Regions from separate parts of the Streptomyces sp. enrichment culture genome, predicted to be linked through region 2. Evidence: riboswitches for the same ligand, from Rfam matches in the RefSeq annotation. Region 2 holds a riboswitch; the other holds the start of a gene.
The links. A riboswitch is a leader RNA that binds a small molecule or an ion and turns the genes downstream of it on or off. The one in region 2 is predicted to bind thiamine pyrophosphate.
Positions count from the first base shown of each region.

Region 1: another riboswitch for thiamine pyrophosphate. It lies ahead of thiO (glycine oxidase ThiO); the one in region 2 lies ahead of ACSU6L_RS10695 (thiamine ABC transporter substrate-binding protein).

Region 1 is NZ_OZ186847.1:6,254,481-6,261,847, reverse strand. It holds gene ACSU6L_RS27680 (NAD(P)/FAD-dependent oxidoreductase) at 1-607, opposite strand, end outside; gene ACSU6L_RS27675 (hypothetical protein) at 640-1,002, opposite strand; TPP riboswitch at 1,055-1,166, shown strand; gene thiO (glycine oxidase ThiO) at 1,164-2,405, shown strand; gene thiS (sulfur carrier protein ThiS) at 2,402-2,602, shown strand; gene ACSU6L_RS27660 (thiazole synthase) at 2,606-3,400, shown strand; gene pknB (Stk1 family PASTA domain-containing Ser/Thr kinase) at 3,498-5,453, shown strand; gene ACSU6L_RS27650 (deoxyribonuclease IV) at 5,534-6,412, shown strand; gene ACSU6L_RS27645 (sulfite oxidase-like oxidoreductase) at 6,447-7,079, opposite strand; gene bfr (bacterioferritin) at 7,256-7,367, shown strand, end outside.
Region 2 is NZ_OZ186847.1:2,595,532-2,602,898, forward strand. It holds gene ACSU6L_RS10680 (maleylpyruvate isomerase family mycothiol-dependent enzyme) at 1-2, opposite strand, end outside; gene ACSU6L_RS10685 (ABC transporter ATP-binding protein) at 13-1,047, opposite strand; gene ACSU6L_RS10690 (ABC transporter permease) at 1,047-2,714, opposite strand; gene ACSU6L_RS10695 (thiamine ABC transporter substrate-binding protein) at 2,690-3,727, opposite strand; TPP riboswitch at 3,862-3,968, opposite strand; gene rlmN (23S rRNA (adenine(2503)-C(2))-methyltransferase RlmN) at 4,017-5,123, opposite strand; gene ACSU6L_RS10705 (hypothetical protein) at 5,625-6,113, opposite strand; gene ACSU6L_RS10710 (nuclease-related domain-containing protein) at 6,842-7,367, shown strand, end outside.

The sequences.
Region 1 (7,367 bases), 3.7 Mb from region 2:
CGGCGTACCAGGAGGTCATCGGGGCGGCCACCTCGGCGGGCAGCGCCCCCGGGAGCGGCCGGTCGGCGGCCTCCACGACGGTCACCGCGCAGCCCGCCTCCCGCGCGGCGGTGGCGAACTCGGCGCCGATCCAGCCCGCGCCGACGACCACGACGTCGTGCTGGCGCGCGAGCACCGGCCGCAGCCGTTCCGCGTCGTCCAGGGTGCGCAGCAGGTGTACGCCGGGCACGCCCTCGGCGCCGGGCAGCCGAATCGGTTCGGCGCCGGTGGCGACGACCAGGACGTCGTACGGCTCCGGCCCGGCCTCGGTGTCCAGCTCGTGGTCGGCGGGGCGCACCCCCTGGACCTCGCGCCCGAGGTGCAGCTCGATGCCGAGCGCCTCGAAGTCGACGTCGAAGGCGGAGCCCTCGGCCGTGCCGAGCAGGACCGCCTTGGACAGCGGCGGCCGGTCGTACGGCTGGTGGGGTTCCGCGCCGATCAGGGTCACCGTGCCGGTGTAGCCCTGTTCGCGCAGGGCGACCGCGGTCTGCACACCGGCCATGCCCGCGCCGGCGACGACCACCCGCCGCGGTGCGGACGATCCCCGTTCCTGGGTCTGCTCGCTCACCTGATCACCATAGACAACTGACATCTCGTCAGTCAGTGCTCGTGCGTCGTGACCTGCTCCACAACACTGGTCCCGGAGCCCTCCTGGGACTCCCACCGCCAGGTCTCCTCCAGCCGCAGCCGCCCGTCGGGCAGCTCCACCACGAGCGACACGCAGTGCCCGGAGGAGGTCGTCCCGTCCGTCTTCAGCTGGACATACCGGAAGTCCAGCCGGTCGCCCTCCCGGGTACCCACCAGATGCCCGCGGACGACGTCTCCGCCCGCGTACTCGGCCCAGATCTCGCCGTCCTTCTCGTGGTAGGTGAACCGGGTGCGGGTGCCCACCTGGCCGGGGGCCTGGTCGGCGACGGGGGCGAGGACGAGACCGTCGAGGGATCGGTGGTGCGGGCGGGTCACGGGCGGAGGCTCCCTTACTGAGCGGCACGGGGTCGGGCTAGGGTGGCCAACGTAAAGCACTCGCGGGAGCCCGGACGCACCGGGCTGAGAGGGAGGCTGGCGGCCTCCGACCGTACGAACCTGATCCGGGTCATGCCGGCGAAGGGAGGGGCTGGACGCCCATGTCGCGTACGTCCGACACATCCGACGTCCTCGTCATCGGGGGCGGGATCATCGGTCTGGTCACGGCCTGGCGGGCCGCGCAGCGCGGTTTCGCCACGGCGGTGGCGGACCCCGAACCGGGCGGCGGGGCCGCCCAGGTGGCGGCCGGGATGCTCGCCGCCGTCACGGAACTGCACTACGGCGAGGAGACCCTGCTCGGCCTGAACCTCGCCTCGGCCCACCGCTACCCGGAGTTCGCGGCCGAACTGAGCGAACTCACCGGCCACGACCTCGGCTACCGCCGGTGCGGCACGCTCGCCGTCGCCCTCGACGCCGACGACCGGGCCCATCTGCGCGAACTGCACGCCCTGCAACGGCAGTCGGGGCTGGAGTCGGAGTGGCTGTCGGGCCGCGACTGCCGGCGGCTGGAGCCGTTGCTCGCGCCCGGGGTGCGCGGGGGCCTGCGGGTGGACGGCGACCACCAGATCGACCCGCGGCGGCTGGCGGCGGCGCTGGTGGCGGCCTGCGAGCGCGCGGGGGTCGTGTTCCACCGCGTGTGGGCGGAACGGCTCACCGTCGCGGGGGGCCGGGCCACGGGCGTCGTCACCGCCGACGGCACCGTGCTGGGCGCCGGGCAGGTGGTGCTCGCCGCGGGCAGCTTCAGCGGGCGCCTGGCGGGCGTCCCGGACGAGCTGCTGCCGCCGGTGCGGCCGGTGAAGGGGCAGGTGCTGCGGCTGACCGTGCCCGCGCGGTACGCGCCGTTCCTCAGCCGGACCGTGCGGGCCATGGTGCGCGGCAGCTACGTCTACCTGGTGCCGCGCGAGAACGGCGAGCTGGTGGTCGGCGCGACCACCGAGGAGCTGGGCTGGGACACCACGGTGACCGCGGGCGGGGTGTACGAGCTGCTGCGCGACGCGCACGAGCTGGTGCCGGGCATCACCGAGCTGCCGCTGACGGAGACCCGCGCGGGACTGCGCCCCGGCTCCCCCGACAACGCGCCGCTGCTCGGCCCGACCGACCTGGACGGGCTGCTGCTGGCCACCGGCCACTACCGCAACGGGGTGCTGCTGACCCCGGTGACCGGTGACGCCATGGCCCACGTCCTGGCCACCGGTGAACTTCCGGAGGAGGCCCGCTCGTTCACGCCGAAGCGTTTCACCGCCGCCCGCACGGAGCCCGCACCGACGGAACCGGCGCTCAAGGAACCGGCGCTCAAGGAACCCGCACGCACGGAGCCCGCACTCACGGAGCAGTCCGCATGAACATCTCGGTCAACGGCGAGAGCCGCGAGGTCGCGCCCGGCACGGCGCTCGACGCCCTCGTCCGCACGCTCACCGCGGCGCCCTCCGGAGTGGCCGCCGCCCTCAACGAAACCGTCGTCCCGCGCGCGCAGTGGGCGGCCACCGCGCTCTCCGACGGAGACCGCGTCGAAGTCCTCACCGCCGTCCAAGGAGGCTGACCCATGGCCGACGACCCCCTCGTCCTCGGGGACACGACGTTCACCTCCCGGCTGATCATGGGCACCGGCGGCGCCCCCAGCCTGGACGTGCTGGAGCGGTCCCTGGTGGCCTCCGGGACCGAGCTGACGACCGTCGCGATGCGCCGGGTGAACCCGGACGTGCACGGCTCGGTGCTCTCCGTGCTGGACCGGCTCGGCATCCGGGTGCTGCCCAACACGGCGGGCTGCTTCACCGCCGGGGAGGCGGTGCTCACCGCGCGGCTGGCGCGGGAGGCCCTGGGCACGGACCTGATCAAGCTGGAGGTCATCGCCGACGAGCGGACCCTGCTGCCCGACCCGATCGAACTGCTGGAGGCCGCGGAGACCCTGGTCGAGGACGGGTTCACGGTGCTGCCGTACACCAACGACGACCCGGTGCTGGCGCGGAGACTGGAGGACGTGGGCTGCGCCGCGATCATGCCGCTCGGCTCCCCCATCGGCTCCGGCCTCGGCATCCGCAACCCGCACAACTTCCAGCTGATCGTGGAGCACGCGCGCGTGCCGGTGATCCTGGACGCCGGGGCCGGTACGGCGTCCGACGCGGCGCTCGCCATGGAGCTGGGCTGCGCGGGTGTGATGCTCGCCTCGGCCGTCACCCGCGCCCAGCAGCCGGTGCTGATGGCGGAGGCCATGCGCCACGCGGTGGAGGCGGGCCGGCTGGCCCACCGCGCGGGCCGCATCCCCCGCCGGCACTTCGCCGAGGCGTCGTCCCCGACGGAGGGCCGGGCCCGCCTCGACCCGGAGCGCCCGGCGTTCTGACCGGACCGGCCCGGGACGGTCACAGGTCTGCTGCAGTCCGTCCCCCGGGACACCGGGAGGGACGGTCGTGTCGGTGGCGGCTCGTACACTCACCTGCGTGGACACGACCCTTCAGGACCCTCTGGTCGGGCAGCTGCTCGACGGCCGTTATCGCGTCGACGCGAGGATCGCGGTCGGCGGGATGGCCACGGTCTACCGGGCCGTGGACACCCGCCTCGACCGCGTCCTCGCGCTGAAGGTGATGCACCCCACGCTGGCGGCCGACGCGTCGTTCGTGGAGCGGTTCATCCGGGAGGCGAAGTCGGTCGCCCGGCTCGCCCACCCCAACGTGGTCCAGGTCTTCGATCAGGGCGCCGAGGGGGCGTACGTCTACCTGGCGATGGAGTACGTCGCCGGCTGCACCCTGCGCGACGTGCTGCGCGAGCGCGGCGCGCTCGCTCCCCGGGCCGCGCTGGACATCCTGGAGCCGGTGCTGGCCGCGCTCGGCGCCGCGCACCGCGCGGGGTTCGTGCACCGCGACATGAAGCCGGAGAACGTCCTCATAGGGGACGACGGCCGGGTCAAGGTCGCCGACTTCGGGCTGGTCCGTTCCGTCGACACCGTCACCAACACCACCGGAACGGTCCTCGGCACGGTCTCCTATCTGGCCCCCGAGCAGATCGAGCACGGCACGGCCGATGCGCGCGTGGACGTCTACGCCTGCGGTGTCGTGCTGTACGAGATGCTGACGGGCGGCAAGCCGCACACCGGCGACACCCCCGCCCAGGTGCTGTACCAGCACCTCCACGCGGACGTGCCGCCGCCCTCGGCCGCCGTCCCCGGTCTGGCGTACGAGCTGGACGAACTGGTCGCCTCGGCCACCGCGCGCAGCCCGGAGGTCCGCCCGCACGACGCCGTGGCGCTGCTCGGCCAGACCCGGGAGGCACGGGCCGCGCTGAGCGAGGACCAGCTCGACGCGGTACCGCCGCGGGCCCTGACGGCGGAGCACGACAACGCCGAGGACCGCACCAGCGTGATCCCGCGCGCGCTGACCTCCCCCGCACTCGGCTTCGCTCGCGCGGGGGGACCCCCATCCCGCCCGCTGCCGGTCGACGGGGACGACGAGCCGCGGGTCGAGCGGACCAGTCGGCTCCAGGCGCCGCCGCCGGCGGCGGCTCCCCGGCGCCGGCCGCCCCGCACGGTGGTGACGATCGTCGCGGCCGTCCTGCTGGTCCTCGGCGTCGGCGCGGGCGTCTGGTACATCAACTCCGGCCAGTTCACCCAGGTCCCGCCGCTGCTGGCGAAGACCCAGGAGCAGGCCGAGGACCGGCTCGCGGACGCCGGCCTGGAGGTCGGTGACGTCGAGCACGCCTACAGCGACACCGTCGAGCGCGGCACGATCATCAGCACGGACCCGAAGCCGGGCAGCCGGATCCGGCAGAACGACTCGGTCACGATCACCGTCTCCGACGGGCCCCGGACCGTGAAGGTGCCCAACCTGGCGGGCTACCGCCTGGACAAGGCGCGGGAGGTGCTTAAGGACGAGGGCCTGGAGCCGGGCATGGTCACCCGCGCGTTCTCCGAGGACGTGGCGCGCGGTGTCGTGATCGGCACGGAGCCGGTGGCGGGCACCGAGCGCAAGGCGGGCTCCGCGATCGCCCTCACCGTCAGCAAGGGCAGCCCCATCGACGTCCCGGACGTCACCGGCCAGGACCTCGCCGACGCCCGGCAGCGGCTCCAGGAGGCCGGCCTGAAGGTGCGGGTCGCCGAGCAGCAGGTGCACTCGGAGTTCGACAAGGGGCAGGTCGCCGAGCAGACCCCGGACGCCGGGCGGCGCGCCGCCGAGGGCGACACGGTGACGCTCACGGTGTCCAAGGGCCCGGTGATGGTCGAGGTCCCGGACGTGGTCGGCGACAGTGTCGACGAGGCGAAGGACAAGCTGGAGGCCGCCGGCTTCCAGGTCGAGGAGGACCGCGGACTGCTGGGCCTGTTCGGCGACGAGGTCGAGAGCCAGTCGGTCGAGGGCGGCGAGACGGCCCCGAAGGGCGCCACGATCACGATCACGATCCGCTAGAGACCGGTGAGGGATCAGCTGAGAGCCACCCCACACCCTCCGCGGCCGGGGCAGGGGAAGCGTCATGACACCCTGAAAGGGTGAAGAGTGAACTTCCCGGCCCCTTGCGCAACCCCGTCGGCGGTCACGTCCCCGTGGCCGGCGGTCTCAGCTCCGTAGGACTGTCGTACGCCCGCGACCTGAGGGCCGAGGCCGTGCAGGTCTTCGTCGCCAACCCGCGTGGCTGGGCCACCCCGGCCGGCAATCCGCGGCAGGACGAGGAGTTCCGGGCGGCGTGCGCTGCCGAGTCGATACCGGCGTACGTGCACGCGCCGTATCTGATCAACTTCGGCTCGCACACCGAGGCGACGGTGGAGCGGTCGGTGGAGTCGCTGCGGCACTCGCTGCGGCGCGGCCGGGAGATCGGCGCGCTCGGCGTCGTCGTGCACACCGGCAGCGCGACCGGCGGGCGGGAGCGGTCGGTGGCGCTGAAGCAGGTGCGGGAGTTCATGCTGCCGCTGCTGGACGAGCTGACCCACGACGACGACCCGTACCTGTTGCTGGAGTCGACGGCCGGCCAGGGCTTCTCGCTCTGCTCACGGACCTGGGACTTCGGGCCGTACTTCGAGGCGCTGGACGCCCACCCGAAGCTCGGCGTGTGCCTGGACACCTGCCACATCTTCGCCGCGGGGCACGACCTGACCGGCCCTGACGGCATGCATCAGACGCTGGACCTGCTGGTGGACACGGTCGGCGAGGGCCGGCTGAAACTGATCCACGCCAACGACTCCAAGGACGTGGCCGGCGCGCACAAGGACCGGCACGAGAACATCGGCGTCGGCCACATCGGCGAGGATCCGTTCCGGGCGCTGATGACGCACCCCGCGACCGAGGGCGTACCGCTGATCATCGAGACGCCGGGCGGCAAGCAGGGGCACGCTGCGGACGTGGAGCGGCTGAAGAAGCTGCGCGACGGCTGAGCCCTCCCCCGAAAAACCGAGGTCAGGGCCGGGATCAGAGCTCGGGGCCGTCCCCGGGCCCCTCCTGGTAGGAGTAGCGCTGCTCCCGCCAGGGGTCGCCGATGTTGTGGTAGCCGCGCTCCTCCCAGAAGCCGCGGCGGTCGGCGGTCATGTACTCCACGCCCCGGACCCACTTGGGTCCCTTCCAGGCGTACAGGTGCGGCACCACCAGGCGCAGCGGGAAGCCGTGCTCGGCGGTGAGCAGCTCACCGTCCTTGTGGGTGGCGAAGATCGTGCGCTCGGCGGCGAAGTCGGACAGCCGCAGATTCGAGCTGAAGCCGTACTCTGCCCACACCATCACATGGGTGACATTCCCGGCGGGCGGCGCGATCTCCAGGATGGTCCGCGCGGGGATCCCGCCCCACTCCGCGCCCAGCATGCTGAACTTCGTCACGCAGTGCAGATCGCCCATGACGGTGGTGTAGGGCAGGGCCGTGAACTCCTCGTGGGTCCAGCAGTGCTTCTCGCCGTCGGCGGTGGCCCCGAAGACCCTGAACTCCCAGCGCTCGGGCCGGAACTTGGGTACCGGGCCGTAGTGCGTGACCGGCCAGCCGCGCTGCAGTCGCTGTCCCGGCGGAAGCTCGGACCGTGCCGCTTCTCCTGTTTCGCGCTCCACCGGATGACCCATGACTCCATCCTGACAGACCCCGACCGGTGCACATGACCACGTGGGGTCCGGAAACGGGCAACCAGCACCAAGCATGCACTTACTTACTAAGTGCGCACTTACTGGACGATCTTCGATCGTCGGTGCAATCATGCGGCGCAACCTGCCAGTTCCCCCGCGTGGAAGGAGCCTCTGCGATGCAGGGCGACCCCGAGGTCCTCGAATTCCTGAACGAGCAGTTGACCGGCGAGCTGACGGCGATCAACCAGTACTGGCTGCACTACCGGATCCAGGACAACAAGGGCTGGA
Region 2 (7,367 bases):
ATGACTCGCACCCTATGAGCCGCCCACCCGGTCCAGCACCACGATTTCGGCCATGTCGAACTCCACGCCGACCACGTCCCCGACCTCGGGCGCCGACCGCAGCGCGCACGCCGCCTCCAGGCGCGGGGCGCCCTCGGGCTGGAGGTGCACGGCGACATGAGTGCCCTTGAAAGTGCGGGCGGCGACCGTGCAGCGCAGGCCCGCGTCGGCGGCCACCAGGCGCACTCCGGCGGGCCGTACGAGCAGTGTGCCGGGCCCCTGGGTGGCGCCTTCGGGGACCGGCAGCTTGCCCCAGGGGGTGGCGGCGACCTGCCCGGTGACGGTGGCGTCGACCACGTTGTCGAAGCCGAGGAAGCGGGCCACGAACGCGTCCGCCGGCCGCTGCCACACCTCGAGCGGCGTCCCGGACTGGGCGATCCGCCCGTCCCGCATCACCACGACCCGGTCGGCGAGCGCGAACGCCTCGCCCTGGTCGTGGGTCACGGCGAGCACGGTGGTGCCCAACCGACCGAACAGCTCGCGGAGTTCCACCACCAGCCGCTCCCGCAGCGAGCGGTCGAGCTGGCCCAGCGGCTCGTCGAGCATCAGCAGCCGGGGCCGGGGCGCGAGCGCGCGGGCCAGCGCGACGCGCTGCTGCTCGCCGCCGGACAGCGCGGCCACGGCCCGGCGCGCGGCACCGGGCAGTCCGACGAGCTCCAGCAACTCCCGCACCCGCTCGTCCTGCCCGCGCCGGGGAACGCCGTGCATGCGCAGCCCGAAGGCCACGTTGCCGCCGACGTCCCGCTGCGGGAACAGCTGGTGGTCCTGGAACATCAGTCCGACCTCGCGCCGGTGCGCGGGCACCCCCGTCTGGTCGCGCCCGTCGAGCACCACCCGCCCGGCGTCGAGGGGTTGCAGCCCGGCCACCGCCCGCAGCAGGGTCGACTTGCCGCTGCCGCTGGGCCCGAGCACGCACACCACCTCGTGCTCGGCGACGGCGAGACCGACCGCGTCGAGCACGGCCCGCCCGCCGAACCGCACCGTGGCACCGTCGAGCCGCAGCAGCATCAGAACTCCCCCGTCCGGTCGGTCCGCAGTCGCTCCAGCACCAGCAGCGCCACCGCGCACACCACCATCAGAATCGTCGACAGGGCCATCGCCTGACCGTAGTTGAGGTCCCCGGGCCGCCCCAGCAGCCGGGCCACGGCGACCGGCAGCGTGGGATTGTCGGGCCGGGCGATGAAGACGGTCGCCCCGAACTCGCCCAGCGACACGGCGAACGCGAACCCGGCCGCGACCAGCAGCGCCCGCCGCACCATCGGCAGGTCGACCTCCCGCCACACCCGCCACGGCGACGCCCCGAGCACCGCAGCCGCCTCGCGCAGCCGTACGTCCACCGCCCGCAGCACGGGCAGCATGGTCCGTACGACGAAGGGCACCCCGACCAGCGCCTGCGCCAGCGGCACCAGGATCCAGGAGGCCCGCAGATCCAGCGGTGGCTCGTCGAGCGCGATCAGGAAGCCGAAGCCGACGGTCACCGCGGAGACGCCGAGCGGCAGCATCAGCAGCGCGTCGAACCCGCGGACGAACCGTCCGGCGTCCCGCCGGGTGAGGGCCGCGGCGGCCAGACCGCCGATCAGTACGGCGATGGCGGTGGCGGCGAGGGCGTACTCCAGCGAGTTGCCGACCGCCTCGATGGGCGGGACCAGGAAGGTGCCGCCGTCCTCGCGGGTCAGCGCCTCGTAGTAGGCGAGGCCGGGCGCGTCCAGGGACCGCTGCACCAGCACGGCCAGCGGCAGCAGGATGAGGACGACGACGGTGACGAGCACCCCGGCCAGCAGCGCCCACTGCCCTGCCCCGCGCGGCCGGCGCGCCGTCACCGACGCGTCCACCAGCCGCAGCGCGGTCTCCCGCCGCCGTACCGTCCAGGCGTGCACGGCGAGGATCGAGCCCACGGCGGCGAACTGCACGAGGGTGAGCACGGCGGCCGTGGACAGGTCGAAGATCTCCGAGGTCTGCCGGTAGATCTCCACCTCCAGCGTGGAGAACCCGGGGCCGCCGAGGATCTGCACCACGCCGAACGAGGTGAAGGTGAACAGGAACACCATCAGCGCGGCTGCGGCCACGGCGGGCGCGAGCGCGGGCAGGGTGACCTGCCGCCAGGCCCGGAAGGGGGACGCGCCGAGCATCCGCGCGGCCTCCTCCTGCCGGGGGTCGAGCTGCGCCCACAGTCCGCCGACCGTGCGGACGACGACGGCGTAGTTGAAGAAGACGTGCGCGAGCAGGATCGCCCACACGGTGGTGTCCAGCCGTACGCCCCAAAGGTCCTGGAGCAGCCCGCCCCGCCCGAGCAGCGCCAGGAACGCCGTGCCGACCACGACCGTGGGCAGCACGAAGGGCACCGTCACCAGGGCCCGCAGGACCTGCTTGCCCGGGAAGTCGAAGCGTGCGAAGACATACGCGCCGGGGAGCGCGATCAGCAGCGTGAGGGCCGTCGAGACGAGCGCCTGCCAGGTGGTGAACCACAGGACGTGCCGGATGTCGGGCTGCGCGAGCACGTCCCACAGCCGCCCGAACCGCCAGGCCCCGTCGACGTTCAGGCCGCGGGCGACGATCGCGGCGACAGGGTAGGCGAAGAAGACCGCGAAGAACGCGACGGGCAGGGCCATCAGGCCGAGCCGCGCCGCCGCGCTCCCGCGGGCCCTGACGGCTACTTCAGTACGAGCGAGGTCCACGACTTGACCCAGTCGTCACGGTTGTCGGCGATCTTCGCCGGGTCCATCGTCTCGGGGGCCTCGGCCTGCGGGCCGAACTTCACGAACTCCTCGGGCACCTCGGCGCCCTCGACCACCGGGTAGACGAACATGTTCAGCGGCATGTCCTCCTGGAACCGCTTGCTCACCAGGAAGTCCAGCAGCGCCTTGCCTCCCTCCGCGTTCTTCGCGTCGCTCAGCAGCCCCGCGTACTCGACCTGCCGGAAGCAGGTGCCCTCGGCGACACCGGTGGGCGCGGTCTTCGGCTGGGGGTCGGCGTAGATCACCTCGGCGGGCGGGGAGGAGGCGTACGACACGACCAGCGGCCGGTCGGCGCCCGCCTTCTTGCCGCCGGCGGACCCGGAGAACTCCTCGTTGTAGGCCTGCTCCCAGCCGTCGACCACCTTCACGCCGTTGGCCTTCAGCTTCTTCCAGTAGTCCTGCCAACCGTCGTCGCCGTACTGGGCGGCGGTGCCCAGCAGGAAGCCGAGGCCCGGCGAGGAGGTGGAGGCGTTCTCGGTGACCAGGAGGTTCTTGTACTCCGGCTTGATCAGGTCGTCGAACGAGTCGGGCGGGGTCAGCTTGTGCTCGCTGAAGTACGCCTTGTCGTAGTTGACGCAGATGTCGCCGGTGTCGACGGGCGTGACCCGGTGCTTGTCCTGGTCGACGCGGTACTCGGGCAGGACCCGGTCGGAGCCCTTCGGCTCGTACGACTGGAACAGCCCGTTGTCGAGGGCGCGGGACAGCAGCGTGTTGTCGACGCCGAAGAACACGTCGCCCTGCGGGTTGTCCTTCGTCAGGATCGCCTTGTTGACGGCCTGGCCGGCGTCGCCGTCCTCCAGGACCCGGACCTTGTAGCCGGACTCCTTCTCGAAGGCGGCGAGGACGTCCTTCGAGACGGCCCACGAGTTGTGGCTGACGAGCGTGACGGTCTTGGAGTCGCCGCCGCCCGCCTGGTCGCCGTCGGACGACCCGCACGCGGACAGCCCGACCATGCCGAGGCCCACGACGACGGCCGCGAACCGCTTGCTGGTGATGCTCACTGAATTCCTCCTGGGGTGACCAGGAAGAGACGCGGCCCTGCCCGGGGCTCTCGGAAGATCCGAAGGCTCCGGGCAGGGCGCAACAGCTCGAGTGGTGACCGATCTCCCTACCCAGAATGACCTGGGCCAGGTTCGGAGGGTCTGCGGCCGTGTGCCGCACTCTCAGCGCTGTGGCGCTCCCCTGTCGGAATATGAAGATGTACTTACCGCAGTTGTTCTTACTGCGCGGACGGCGGCCAGACTACCTCTCGGTGGCCGCGAGCTGACCACACGCCCCGTCGATCTCCTGACCACGGGTGTCCCGGATCGTCACCGGCACACCATGCGCGGCGATCGCCTCGACGAACGCCTTCTCGTCCTCGGGCCGCGACGCGGTCCACTTCGAGCCGGGCGTCGGGTTCAGGGGGATGAGGTTTACGTGCACGGGCCGGCCCTTGAGCAGCCGCCCGAGCCGGTCGCCACGCCACGCCTGGTCGTTGATGTCCCGGATCAGCGCGTACTCGATGGACAGCCGGCGCCCGGACTTCTCGACGTAGTCGAACCCGGCGTCGAGTACCTCGCGCACCTTCCACCGGGTGTTGACCGGTACGAGGGTGTCGCGCAGTTCGTCGTCGGGCGCGTGCAGCGAGATCGCCAGCCGGCACTTGAAGCCCTCGTCGGCGAACCGGTGGATGGCGGGGACCAGCCCCACCGTCGACACGGTGATGCCGCGCTGCGACAGCCCGAGCCCGTCGGGGGCCGGGTCGGTCAGGGCGCGGATGGCGCCGACGACCCGCTTGTAGTTGGCGAGCGGCTCGCCCATCCCCATGAAGACGATGTTCGACAGCCGCGCGGGCCCACCGGGCACCTCGCCGTCGCGCAGCGCGCGCATGCCGTCCACGATCTGGTGCACGATCTCGGCGGTCGACAGATTCCGGTCCAGGCCGGCCTGCCCCGTCGCGCAGAACGGGCAGTTCATCCCGCACCCGGCCTGCGAGCTGATGCACATGGTCACCCGGTCGGGGTAACGCATCAGCACCGACTCCACGAGCGTGCCGTCGAAGAGCCGCCACAGCGTCTTGCGGGTGGCGCCCTCATCGGTCGACAGATGCCGTACGACGGTCATCAGCTCCGGGAACAGCGCCTCGCGCAGCTTGTCGCGGGAACCGGCGGGGATGTCGGTCCACTGCTCCGGGTCGTGCGCGTACCGCGCGAAGTAGTGCTGCGAGAGCTGCTTGGCACGGAACGGCTTCTCACCGACCTCCGCGACGGCGTCCTTGCGCTCCGCGGGCGAGAGATCAGCGAGATGCCGCGGCGGCTTCTTGGCTCCGCGCGGCGCGACGAAAGTGAGTTCTCCGGGCTTGGGCATGGTTCTACCAGTGTCGCAGATCCAATCGGGTGACCTGGGGCTGCCGGTCGCTACGACTGTCGTTAGTAGCCGTCACTGGTCACCACTGAGCGGCCTCGGACGGCCCAGGGACGGCCCGGCCGACAGGCCAGTAGATCAAGGCGGGTCACGCATGGATCAGCCGACTCTGGAGTGTCTTGCCTCCAGTACATAAGTCGGGCGGGGCGCCGAAAGAGAACAGGAAGCGCTCTGACCTGCCGCTCTTGAGCCACGTGACCTGGGTGGTGGCGCAGTGGTTGGTGTCAATCATTGATGTCAGGCATCAGTCAGTAGCTTGGCACCCTCGGGGATCGGCTAGGACTGCCGCCCCTGTGGGGGAGGCATCCCCGCGCCCGCAAGGTCGACCAGCTCTCGCCACTGTCACGCATCAGCCCGGTCGTGCTAAGCCGCGACGTGCTGCGAGCTAGACCATTGGCCCATAGATACTGCGCCAGCCGAATTTACCAAGGGGCTTGCTAGTGCTCACCTCGGGTGAGCTCGTGACCACTTCACGGCATCGGCGGAGAAGTCTTGAAAGTGGACCCACGGTCGGCGGTTGTTCATGGTGCGATCCTTGACGAAGATGGCCGCGTTGTCATCGAGGTCCGCTAGGACGTGACCCCACTCCTCCAAGACGAGGTCTCTCTCGATGAAGCCCTTCTCGACGTACAGGCTCAGCATGTCGAGCATGGCCACAGCCCCAGCTGCCGCTTGGCCATCGGCGTGACCTGACTCTCGTAGTTGCTTAGCGTCTGCCAGGTTGTTGATCTTCTCTCTGATGACTCTGCGACCCCACAGCTGATCCGGCGTGCAGAGCTTCTCGTGCAAGGCCAAGAAGAGGTCCCGCTTGTTGAGCTTTTCGGTCTCCTGCCGTGCGTTCTCGCTGAATCGGAAGGCTCTTTGCGCAACGATCCACGATCCGATAGCGCCGAGCGCGGAAGCTAGGGAAACGACCAAGGCGACAATTGCCATACGCATAACGACACCACGCACGTATACGTGGCCACCATGTGGAGTACTCCGATCGGAGTTCGGGTGACCACCTGCTCAGCGGGACCAAAGTGCGAGGCCAATGCTGCTCCACTTGATCAGCATGGATGACCGGGCCTACCAGCGTCCAGTGCCGGTGTCGTAGGTTCTCGGGATGCTGTTTACGGCTCCTCCAAGCCCACCACTTCCCCCAGCTCCCATCCCGTCCGCCGTCGACCCACACACCGTGGAGCGGGCGTGGTTCATGGCGTCCAGGTGGAGCGCGCCACTGTACGAACGACCTGGACGCCATGGGCCGCGTCTGCTCGGCTCTGCCTGGGTCGATGGCGGACGGGATGGGAGCTCCCCGCGCACGCCACTACGGACCCGCGGCCTCGAACGGCGCCCCCTCCATCCCGGTGCCGGCCGATCCCCCGCCGGAGGCCTCGTTCTGACCGTGGCCGTGCTGATCGGGTTTCTACTCAGGCCGTAACTCGCTTGCGGCCCCAGGGGCACGGCCCCGGCGCCGAAGGCGCAGAGAGGTCGGGCCCAAGGGGCCAGCCCGCGCTTGCGCGGGCCCTTGATGAGGTAGAGAAACCTGTAACAGCTCCTGGCTGATACCGGTCTTGGACTCGGTAGGCCTCCGTGGTGATCTGGCAGTGAAGTGCACACGAGGGGGCAGGGTGCAGCCACTACCAGGCGACTTGGCGAGGAACCGTCCGGGCGACGCGGTGCGCCGCAAGATCCGAGAGCTGCAACCGAACCCATTGCTGAGAGTCGTTCAACGTTGGTCGCCTCGGTCCGAGATCCGCAGCTGGTCGGATGGGCTAGTCGGGGAACGCGTCACCGGCAGACGGCTCGACAGACTTCGCGGCCATGGCTGGTACACGCTCCACGCCATCCAGTGGGCCAGCGGCGCCGACATCGATCACCTCGTCATAGGCCCCGCTGGCGTCTTCTCCATCAACACCAAGCGGCACAGGGACAAGTCCGTCTGGTACGGCGACGCTGCCATCACGGTGAACGGGGCGGTGCAGCGTCACATTGCGGTCAGCCAGTCGGAAGCACGTCGGGTGTCCCGTGCACTGACTCGACGCTGTGGAGTCGAGATTCCCGTCCGCCCTGTGATCTCTGTGGTGCATGCGGCGAAACTCAAGGTCAAGAACGCCAACCCGCCAGTCCTCGTCTTGGAAGTAGAAAACCTCGACCGAGTCCTGTCAGGCCTGTCACCGGTGCTCTCTCCCGACCAGGCCGCCC